Regions from separate parts of the Exiguobacterium sp. PvP048 genome, predicted to be linked through region 1. Evidence: riboswitches for the same ligand, from Rfam matches in the RefSeq annotation. Region 1 holds a riboswitch; the other holds the start of a gene.

Region 1 (5,687 bases):
GACTTTAACCGGTTGCGTACCCGCTGTCCAAATCGTTAAGTTCGATGGATAGGCGTCATCCCCGTTTTGAACATCATCCGCCGTGACGAAGGTGACGTTCGAGTTATTGATGACTTCGACGTCATGCTCCTCGAACCATTCCTGGACGTAGGTCGACACTTTATCCGAGAGGAAGGACAGAACGGACGGTCCCCGGTCGAATAGGCGAATTTTCAAATCTTTCCGGCTTTCGTGCAGTTCACTCGCGAGCTCGACTCCGGATAATCCGGCTCCGACGATGGAAACGATCGCACCGGGTGAAAGTCCGCAAATCGCCTGTTGTGTTTTCCGTGACTCTTCGAGTGTCTGGATGCTGTAAGTAAACTCTTGTGCCCCCGGTATGTTATGGTATTTATCTTCACAACCTAAGGCGATGATCAAATCATCATAAAACAATTCCGTTCCGTCTTGCAGATGAACGGAGTTCGTCTCTGGTGAAATCTTTACGACATGTCCATACTTATATGAGAGATGTTCCCCTTCCGGAAACGCGATCCGGACATCCCGGTCCGACAATGTTCCGGCAGCAAGTGCATAGTACTCTGTTTTTAACGCGTGGTACGGTAAACGATCGACGAGCGTCACAGCGACATCTTCATCCTTGAATCGTTCACAAATCCGCATGCCACCATATCCGCCACCTAAAACAACCAGTTGCTTCATAACTTAAAATCCCCCTTAGTTCCCCTAAATCAGTCTGACCTTGTATAATACGACATGAGGAAAGATAATTCCTGCCTGAAGGAGGAAAAAAAGTGAATCCGATTATTGAATTTTGTATCAGTAACTTAGCGACAGGGACTCAGGTCGTCATGCAACAGCTCGAACGGGACCCGAATGTCGATGTCGTCGAATATGGTTGCCTCGGTTATTGCGGGATTTGTTCGCTTGACCATTTTTGTCTCGTCGATGGAGAAACCGTTGTCGGGGAGACACCGGAAGAACTGCTTGAAAAGATTTATCAGAAAATCGAAGAAAACGAGCTCTAAAAAAATCCCCGTGTCTCACAAGAGACCGGGGATTTGTGTCTGTCAGCGGGCGCGGCTTCGGACTTAGACAGTTTGTTGACGACGTGTCATCCAAGGTTTTAGTTTCAGGAACAGCGGGATGAAGAGTGCTGAGATGAACATCGCCTTGATGATGTTAAACGGTAAGATACCGGCTGTAATCGTCGTCCACTTGACGGCAGGGTCAAGCATGTAGTCCATACCGAAGAACCAAGCGTACGCTGGAAGAATCAAGATATAGTTGAGGATGGCAAGACCGAGTGCCATCGTGATCGTACCTGCGACAAGACCGGTTGCGAGACCTTTTGTCGATTTCTTTTTATGATAGAACCAACTGACCGGAAGAATGAAGGCAACGCCAGCTGCGAAGTTGGCAAGCTCACCGACCGGAACACCACTTCCACGGAAGATGTAGTACAGGACGTTTTTGAGTGCTTCGACGATGACGCCGGCAACAGGTGAGAACATGATTGCGGCGATCAAAGCAGGAACATCACTGAAGTCGATCTTCAAATAGTTCGGTAAAAACGGAAGCGGGAAATTCAGTAGCATAAGAACAAATGAAATTGAACCTAACATCGATAATGTGACCATTTTTTGTGTGCGTTTCATACGAGTATAATCTCCTTTTGCTCGTTCCTCTCGATGAAGTATTGGCATGTCTGCGTTCAAAATAAACCCCCATCGAAGTGTTCGATGGGGGAGAAGTCCGCAGTAAACTAAGCCTGACCGATTTTTGCAAAATCGGTTCAAGAAAGAAACATGCCGCCATCTTCTCCCATCCAGACTATACTGTCGGCTCCTGAGTTACACAGAATCAGCAAATAGCGCCCTATTCGCTCGCGGGCTTCAGGCGAATCGCCTGTTTACCGCCGGTCGGGAATTTCACCCTGCCCTGAAGATGGAACGATTTAATTTTTTTTAATACAACTTATTTATACAACGAATTCAAGATTGTTTCAAGCAACTAGGTTTCGATTCCCCTTAAAATTGCGTATACTAATAAAAAAGGGAAGGTGATGACATGATTCATTTAACAGAAGCGGCCGCACTGCAAGTCAAAGAAATGATGTTGCAGGCGCCGGACGATGAACAAAATCTGCGCATGCTCGTCCAAGGCGGCGGATGCAGTGGTCTCTCCTACGGCATGGGGTTTGACAGTGAAAAAGAGACGGACTTGACCTTTGAGCAACACGGAGTCAAAGTCATCGTTGATCAAAAAGATTATCCGGTCGTTAAAGGACTGGAAGTAGATTATAAACAATCCATGCTCGGAGGCGGATTCACGATTACGAATCCAAATGCAATCGCGACATGCGGTTGCGGGACGTCGTTCCGAACGGCGACGAATGCCGGCACACCGGGCGGCTGTTAATGAAATGACTTGTATCGCAGACGATTGCCGTCTGCGATTTTTTTGTTTTCACGAGCGATTGACAGGACTTTTCAATGGAGATGGAGAAGGACTAACAGGAACGTTAGCACGCTATGATGAGGGAGGACTATCGATGCGAAAGGTACTGATTTTCGGTGGAACACGCTACTTTGGTCGACGGTTGGCATTACGGCTCGCGGAATCGGGGGACGATGTGACGATTGTCACGCGTGGGGAACATACGCCGCCGGTCGCGAAGGGCTTGACATTTTTTAAAGGGGACCGGACATCAAGCAGTACGATGAAGGATCTTGGAAGTCAAAACTGGGATATCATCTATGACAATATCTGTTTTAATCCGTATCAGGCGAAGCTTGCGGTCGATGCCTTCGAAGGAAAAGTCGGTCGTTACATTCTGACGTCGACGATGTCGGTCTATGAGCAGGGCGGGACAAACATTTCCGAGCGGTCCTATAATCCGTTTCCCGGGAAATATGATCTTGAAAAAGAACATGATTACGGCGAAGGAAAACGTCAGGCGGAAAGTTATTTCTTCCAACGTGCGACTTTCCCGGTCATTGCCGTCCGTTTCCCGGTTGTCCTCGGACCGGATGATTACACGGAACGGCTGATCTTTCATGTCAAACGGGCACTAGCCGATCAACCGGTCATCGCTGAAAATCTGTATGCGAAGATGGGATATATCTCGAGTTACGAAGCGGCAGCTTTCCTCGAGTGGTGCGGCCGTTCGACGATCACAGGACCGATTAATGCCGCGAGTGACGGCGTATTATCGATTCAGGACTTAATGGATAAGATTGATCACGTGGCAGGAACGACATCACGGTTTGAGACGACAGGCGAAGAGCCGTCACCGCTTGCACCGGATCACGATTTCTATATGGATACGACGGCAGCCAAACAAGCGGGATATCTCTTCCAACATGTTGATGACTGGCTTGATCGTTTGATTGAAGAGGAGGTCCGGAACCACAAATGATTACCTTAATTAAACCATCGCTGCACTTGGAACCGGAATACCTTGATTATGTATCAGAGTGGCAAGAGTCCGGTGAAAGCATCGTTCCGAGTGTCGTCAGTAAAACGTTTCTGCCGTTGGAGGATTTTTTGGAAGAACAGGAACAAGAGGAACGGGTGGCCCCGACGAACTGGGTGACCCACTCGACGTATTGGTTGTATGACGGGGAAACGATTGTCGGTGCAGTCAATTTCCGGCATGATCTAAACGATCAATTGCAACAAGTCGGAGGGCATATCGGTTATGGCATTCGACCGAGTGCGCGCAATAAGGGGTATGCGACGGAAGGATTACGGCAAGCGCTTGAATTTGCGCGAAAGCGGGGACTTGCCTTCGTCTTGATCACCTGTAGTGCGGATAACACCGCATCCGGTCGTGTCATTTTGACAAACGGTGGTCAAGAAATCGAATCTTACATCAAAGAAGATGGAACACGGGTCCGGCGATTTATCATTCCACTATGAATACCGGATTTTTAACGATTCGACGAGCCGACATGGAAGACGCTGCTGCGATTGCCCGGATTCATGTCGCATCTTGGCGGGAAACATATCGGACGATTATTCCGGATGCATATCTCGATCAGTTATCTGCGGAGAAGCGGGAACCGGGTTGGCGGAACAGTCTTGCCGAAGGTCCGGTTTTCGTGGCACTTGATCAGACAAACGAAATCGTCGGTTTTGCGAATGGTGGACCAAATAGGGAAAATGATACGACGGAGGGAGAGCTGTACGCGCTCTATCTGTTGAAAAGCCATCAGGGGCAACGAACCGGTAAACGGTTGTTTGATCACGTGTTGGAAGATCTCAGGCGGAAAGGCTTCTTGTCTTGCATGGTAAGTGTGCTGGCAGATAACCCGTCCCGTCATTTTTACGAACGTTTCGGCGGACGACTCGTTTCCGAAAAAACCATCGAGCGGGGTGGGAAACAGCTGAGTGAGTGGACGTACCGAATTACACTCGATCCCGTATCCAACGCATAAGCCCAAAAAACAGCGTCCCTTCGATTTCCGAAATCGAAGGGACGCTGTTGTTCGTGATCACTTAATGATTTTTCACTTTTTCGAACAGACTTGTTGAGTGTTGCGGATGGCGGGCTGATGGATCAACAAGCAACTTCGCCTGGTTAACGGCAATCGGTGCTTCTCCGAAACCGGTCGCGATCAATTTGACACGACCGTCATACGTCGCGATGTCGCCGCAGGCAAATACGCCGGGAATCGCAGTTTCCATCTTCGAGTTGACACGGATGGAATTCCGTTCGAATTCGACCTCCCACTCTTTAAGCGGTCCGAGTGATGAGACGAAACCAAAGTTACAGACGACATCATCAGCACCGACGACAATCACTTCATCCGTTTCGGCATGTTTGAATGTCAGCGTCTCGATACTGTCTTCTCCGGTGACGGATTCAAGGGTATAAGGTGTCATGACATTGACGGACGAGTTATGCAACAATTCGACCGTATGCTCATGGGCGCGGAATTTATCGCGTCGGTGAACGAGTGTGACGGATTTCGCGATTGGCTCGAGCATCAGCGACCAGTCGACTGCGGAATCACCACCGCCGAGCAGGACGACCTGGCGATCTTTGAAGCGGTCCATCTCGTTGACGAAGTAGTGTAAGTTACTGCCTTCAAATCGTTCTGCGTCCGCGACACCGAGGGGACGAGCAGCAAATGAACCGTTCCCGGCTGTCAGGATGACGGTTTTCGTATAATGTTCCCCCTTGTTCGTGACAAGACGGATCAGTCCATCATCGAGACGTTCGTATGCAAGGACGGTTTCGCCGAGCACATACGTCGGATCAAATTCATTTGCCTGTTCCAGCAGCCGATCGACCAGGTCCTGGGCTTTGACTTTCGGGAAGCCGGCAATATCGTATATATATTTTTCAGGGTAGAGCGTCGCTAGCTGTCCGCCGAGTTGCGGCAGACTTTCGATGACTTTCGTCTTCATTTGACGCATCCCTGAGTAAAACGCGGTGAACAGCCCGACCGGACCGCCCCCGATAATCGTGACATCATATGGTTGGTGCATCTGAGTCCCTCCTAAAATTGGATACCTCTATTATATAGGAAGTAGGGTTCGATGTTGCAAGTACGGGACATCTCACATTTTTTTGGGTTTGCATAATTTCCCTTTGCAATCTATGATAGAAAATGGTTCAATAAACGTATAGACGTGTGAACATTATTTGAACAAAGTTTTTGAGCATTTATCTGCAA
Region 2 (5,687 bases), on a different contig from region 1:
ATGGTCCATCCGTCCGGACAGACCCGGATTACCGGTTCTTCGCTCGCCGTTGATCCGCTCGATTTTGCCTTTACCGGTAAACCGGCCCATGCGGCAGCTTCGCCGGAAGAAGGGATCAATGCCCTGGATGCCGTCATTCAGTTGTTTAACGGAATCAATGCGTTACGGCAACAGTTGCCGAGTGACATCCGGATTCACGGAATCATTACCGATGGTGGAGATGCGCCGAACATCATTCCGGAGTATGCCAAAGCCCGTTTCTTCATCCGGGCGACGACACGCGAACGGCTGAATGCGGTGACGGCAAAAGTCAAAGCCGTTGCCGAAGGGGCAGCCCTTGCGACCGGAGCGACGCTTGAGATCATCGCCTTCCAAAACGAAGTCGATAACCTGTTGTTCAACCGGACGTTTGACGAGATTTTCCGGGAAGAAGCGACGGCGCTTGGGGAAGACGTCAAGACCGATGAACGGCAGGGTCTCGGTTCGACCGACGCCGGCAACATCAGCCAGGTCCTGCCGACGATCCATCCGTACATCAAGATTGGAGCAGACGACTTAGTTGCCCATACGGAAAGTTTCCGGGAGGCGGCGAAATCGGAACAAGGCGACGAAGCCTTGATCACGGGAGCGAAAATCCTGGCCCGGACGGCGTTCCGTCTGCTGACGGATGACTCGTTACTCGGGACGGTCAAACAGGAGTTCCACGACCGGAAAAACGGTTACTTGACGTAACAGCGAAAGACAGAAGTATGTGTTGGTCCGACCGGATGTCATCAAGACGACCGGGCGGGCCAAACCATACTTTTTTTGTTGAACCGGAAAAAAGAAAACAAATTCTCTTTTGTATTTTAAAATAACCTGTGCTAGTCTTGACCTGTACAACTGAATAACCAGTTCTTCGGGGTAGGGTGAAAATCCCAACCGGCGGTAATGCGATGATTTTCGAATCGACGAGCCCGCGACCCACAATGTACGCATTGTGGCTGACTTGGTGTGATTCCAGGGCCGACGGTAAAGTCCGGATGGGAGAAGAACGAAAAAATGTGCTTGAAACCATTTTCTGAAAAAATCTGTTCGGGAAAAGGTCTATTTCTGTATGCTTTTGAACAGAAAACAAGACGTTTCTTTCGTGATCCTTCAATCATGACGCCCTGCAAATGCAGCGGCGTCTTTTCTTTTGAAAGGAGCGGAAATATGAATAATCGAATGCACCAGGCGATGCAGTTGGCACGGATGCTGGACGGACAAACGAGTCCAAATCCGAGTGTCGGTTGTGTCATTACGAAACATGGAAAAGTGATCGGCTTCGGTGCCCACCGGTTTGCGGGTGGTCCGCATGCGGAAGTCGAAGCATTAAACATGGCAGGAGAAGCGGCGCGTGGTGCGGATCTCTATGTCACACTCGAACCGTGTAACCATCATGGAAAGACACCGCCCTGTACGGAGGCGATTTTAGCCGCCGGCATCAAGCGGGTGTTCGTCGCAACGGAAGATCGGCATGCAATCGTCGCCGGACAAGGTATTACGCGTCTGCGTGAAGCCGGACTGACGGTCGAAACCGGATTACTCGAAGACGAAGCGGTTCGATTTTATACACCGTTTTGGCAAAGTCTCGAGCGGAAACGACCGGTCGTCACCGTCAAAGTCGCCCAAAGTTTAAACGGTGTCGTCACGACAGGTGAGCAACGCCTGATTACATCAGATGCAGCCCGGGTGGCAGGACGTGAGCTGCGGGCAACACATGACGCCATCTTAGTCGGGAGTGAGACGATTTTAATCGATGATCCCGCATTGACGTTACGCACGGAAGCCGGACCTGAACCGATTCGGGTCGTCGTCGACCGTCGTGGACGTTTGACGGAAAGCGCCCAAGTCTTTCGGGACGGTTTGAATCCGACATACTGGCTGACGGAACAACCGCGTGTCTCAATTCAATCGAACGTCACGGTTCTCGTCGGCACGTATACGACACCGAATCAGATTTTAGACATATTGTACGACCAGGGGATCCGCAGTTTGTTGATTGAAGGCGGACCAACGATTCAGTCGTCATTTTTAGAAGCAGACCTTGTCGATCGTCTTGAAATCTATCAAGCCCCGTCCGTCTTACAAGGGACGACCGGATTGACAAGCACAATCGAGATTGAAGACCGGTTCGATTTAACCGACGTCGCGCAAATCGGACAGGATGTCCATCTGCGTTATACGCGGAAAGGAGACGGCTTATGTTCACGGGATTGATTGAAGAAGTCGGGACGATTAAACGAAAAGTTCCGCGCCCGAACGGTTTAGCGCTCGAAATCGAGGCGCGGCATGTTCTTGAAGAAACGAAGATCGGCGACAGCATCGCCGTCGACGGGATTTGTTTAACGGTCACGGCGATGACGGCGACCGGGTTCACGGCGGACGCCGTTCACGAAACGATTCGGGCAACGTCCCTTCAGACGTTGCGGGTCGGCACACCGGTTCAGCTCGAACGGGCGATGCCGGCGAACGGACGGTTTGGCGGTCATTTCGTCAGCGGACACATTGACGGAACAGCCCGGTTCTTAAGCCGTCGACCGGACGGTGAAGCGATGGAATACCGGTTCGAGACCGGGGAGTGGAGTAAATACTGTATTCCGAAAGGCTCGATTGCGATCAACGGAACGAGCTTGACGGTCCAACACGTGGAACCGAACAGTTTAATCATCTCATTGATTCCGCACTCCCGACAGTTGACGACGTTCGACCGGTTGCAAAGCGGGGCACTCGTCAATATCGAGTGTGATTTGATGGCAAAACATTTGTATCACTTTACACAGCAGGAACAAAAAACGGATTGGTCGGCATTTTTAGGAGGCGGAGCAGGATGAACGGATTTGATCTCGTAGAAGAAGCGATTGAAGAATTAAAACACGGACGTCCGATCATCGTCTGTGATGATGAAAACCGGGAAAATGAGGGAGACCTGATTCTCCTCGCGGAACATGCGACACCCGAACAAATCAACTTCATGATCACGTACGGGAAAGGACTCGTCTGTGTTCCGGTCAGCCCGCAACTTGCAGAACGCCTTGAGCTGAATCCGATGACAGATCACAATACCGATCCGCACGGGACGGCGTTTACGATCAGCATCGATCATGAAGAAGCGAAGACCGGCATCAGTGCCGCGGAACGTGCGTTGACGATTCAACGGATGCTGACGGATGAGGCGAAACAATTTAAGCGTCCCGGTCATATTTTCCCCTTGATTGCGAAAGAGGGCGGTGTCCGGGAACGGCGTGGACATACGGAGGCCGGTGTGGATTTGGCACGGCTTGCCGGAAGTGCTGAAGCAGCTGTCATTTGTGAAATCATCTTAGAGGACGGGACGATGGCGCGCGTGGATGATTTGCTGACCTATAAAGAAGTCCATGGGCTGAAGATGATTACAATCGATGCCCTCGTCACGTATCTCGAACGCCCCGTCCGGCGCGAAGCGGACGTCCTGCTTCCGGCCGCGCACGGCGCGTTTCGGATACTCGGCTATACGACGCCTGATCAAAAAGAACACGTGACCGTCCTGTCGGGAGAGCCGGAAGACGGAATGCTCGTCCGGCTGCATTCGGAATGTCTGACGGGAGACGTCTTCGGATCAAAACGCTGTGATTGCGGTCCGCAACTTGACGCAGCACTGGCACGCATCGGACATGAAGGCGGAGCGGTACTCTACCTGCGCCAGGAAGGGCGCGGTATCGGCTTGATGGCGAAACTGAAAGCCTATGAGTTGCAGGAGCAGGGACTCGATACGGTCGAAGCGAATCACGCGCTCGGGTATGCGACTGATTTACGGGATTACAAAGTCGCAGCCGCGATGTTACACGATTTAGGTGTCACGAAAATTCGGCTGATGACGAATAATCCGGAAAAACAACAGGCACTCGAACAAAACGGTATTACGGTGCTCGAGCGGATTCCGCTTGAGATTGACCCGGTACCGGAAAACAAGCAGTATCTGCAAACCAAACAAACGAAACTCGGGCATCTGCTCGATATCCAAGGAGGACAATAACATGGTATTCGAAGGATTTTTAACAGGTGAAGGACTACGCGTCGCAATCGTCGCAGCACGATTCAATGAATTGATCACATCGAAACTGGTCGGTGGAGCAAACGATGCATTCCGTCGTCACGGAGTCGCTGCGGATGCTGTCGATACAGCATGGGTTCCGGGAGCGTTCGAGATTCCGCTCGTCGCGGAAAAGCTTGCGAAAAGCGGAAAGTATGACGCTGTCATCACACTCGGTGCCGTCATTCGCGGTGCGACATCACACTACGATTATGTCTGCAACGAAGTCGCGAAAGGTGTCGCCGGCGCGTCACGTGAAACAGGGGTGCCGATTATCTTCGGTGTCCTGACGACTGACTCAATTGAACAGGCCGTCGAACGGGCGGGAACGAAAGCGGGGAACAAAGGATACGAAGCAGCGGTCTCAGCAATCGAGATGGCGAACCTGTTACGGACTATTTAATGAAATAACTGAGTCTTGAGACCTGTTTCCGAATGGAACAGGTCTCTTTTTTTATTCTGGCAGGACTTTACGAACTCCATCCCTAATGATAAGGGAAAGACTCTTTACAGAAGGGTGGAAAGGAAGATGGTGCGTTCAAAAAAAGCTTATTATCTGCCTGTTGTCGTCTGCTTTATTACAATTTACTATCTTTGGCTGATTATTTTTGCAAACCAGCCAGAGTTGTCAGCTTGGGGCAGTAACTTGTTTTCCATACTCGGTTGCGCGTTTGCGACATGTTTGTTGGTTCAGGCGCAACGAGAACCGGACCAACAAGAAGGACATTTTTTTCTCTACCTTGCATACGGAACAGGAAGTTATCTGATTGCCGAATTGATGTGGGGGACGTATGAGAATATTCTTCAAGTCGAAGTTCCCTTTCCCGGTATCTCGGATCTTTTTTACGTGTTGCAATCTGTCTTCTTTTTAGTGGCCTTTCTACACGCAATCCAACGCCATGTCACAAAAGCTCGTTTAGTCAGCTTTATATTTGATATCGCCATCGTTATGACGGTCGCTGTTACCTACAGTTGGTTTTTCTTAATCCGTCCGCTGTTTGACGAACCGTTCACCTCGAAAGCGGAATTCGTCCTGGCCTTTGCTTACCCGATGTGCGATATCGTTCTGTTATTTTGTATGATCAGTATCTATTATTTATTTGAGAAACACGAGTGGCAAAAACGACGACGTATGTTTCAGTGTTTGTTCATCGGATTGTTGTTACAGGTCGGCGCAGATACATCGTTTGTCTATGTGACGACCGTCAGCGGTGAGGATGTCATCCGGTTGATTGATCCATTGTTTGTCATTGGTTTACTGACGATTAGTATATCTGGTCATTTGGATAATCCCGTACAAAAAAGGCAACAGAAAGAAACAACGCGACGAAGACGTGCACCGATCGGGAAAATGTTTTTACCATATCTGTTAGTCATATTTTTATTTTCAACGATGACCTTTTATGCACGCCAAAATGAAGCAATGAATGGCTTAATGATAGGTTGCGCTATCACGATTCTCCTGATTTTAGTCCGCCAGATTCTAATGATTTTGAGTCACCAAGAATTAATTGAAGAAATTCATCATAAAGCGGACGAGTTAGAAGTGAGTGAGGAACGGTATAAGTCTTTGTTTACTTACCATCCGGATGCC

What was found. Region 1 has a riboswitch for FMN ahead of ABIC15_RS02920 (ECF transporter S component). Riboswitches for the same ligand answer to the same signal wherever they lie in the genome.
Region 2: another riboswitch for FMN. It lies ahead of ribD (bifunctional diaminohydroxyphosphoribosylaminopyrimidine deaminase/5-amino-6-(5-phosphoribosylamino)uracil reductase RibD); the one in region 1 lies ahead of ABIC15_RS02920 (ECF transporter S component).

What each region holds. Positions count from the first base shown of each region.
Region 1 is NZ_JBEPSU010000001.1:584,170-589,856, reverse strand. Features, by position in the region: gene ABIC15_RS02930 (NAD(P)/FAD-dependent oxidoreductase) at 1-702, opposite strand, end outside; gene ABIC15_RS02925 (YuzB family protein) at 795-1,028, shown strand; gene ABIC15_RS02920 (ECF transporter S component) at 1,092-1,658, opposite strand; FMN riboswitch at 1,813-1,953, opposite strand; gene ABIC15_RS02915 (HesB/IscA family protein) at 2,071-2,421, shown strand; gene ABIC15_RS02910 (NAD-dependent epimerase/dehydratase family protein) at 2,555-3,421, shown strand; gene ABIC15_RS02905 (GNAT family N-acetyltransferase) at 3,418-3,924, shown strand; gene ABIC15_RS02900 (GNAT family N-acetyltransferase) at 3,921-4,442, shown strand; gene ABIC15_RS02895 (NAD(P)/FAD-dependent oxidoreductase) at 4,504-5,499, opposite strand.
Region 2 is NZ_JBEPSU010000010.1:3,430-9,116, forward strand. Features, by position in the region: gene ABIC15_RS13750 (M20 family metallopeptidase) at 1-732, shown strand, start outside; FMN riboswitch at 891-1,038, shown strand; gene ribD (bifunctional diaminohydroxyphosphoribosylaminopyrimidine deaminase/5-amino-6-(5-phosphoribosylamino)uracil reductase RibD) at 1,195-2,241, shown strand; gene ribE (riboflavin synthase) at 2,226-2,855, shown strand; gene ribB (3,4-dihydroxy-2-butanone-4-phosphate synthase) at 2,852-4,036, shown strand; gene ribH (6,7-dimethyl-8-ribityllumazine synthase) at 4,038-4,496, shown strand; gene ABIC15_RS13775 (EAL domain-containing protein) at 4,623-5,687, shown strand, end outside.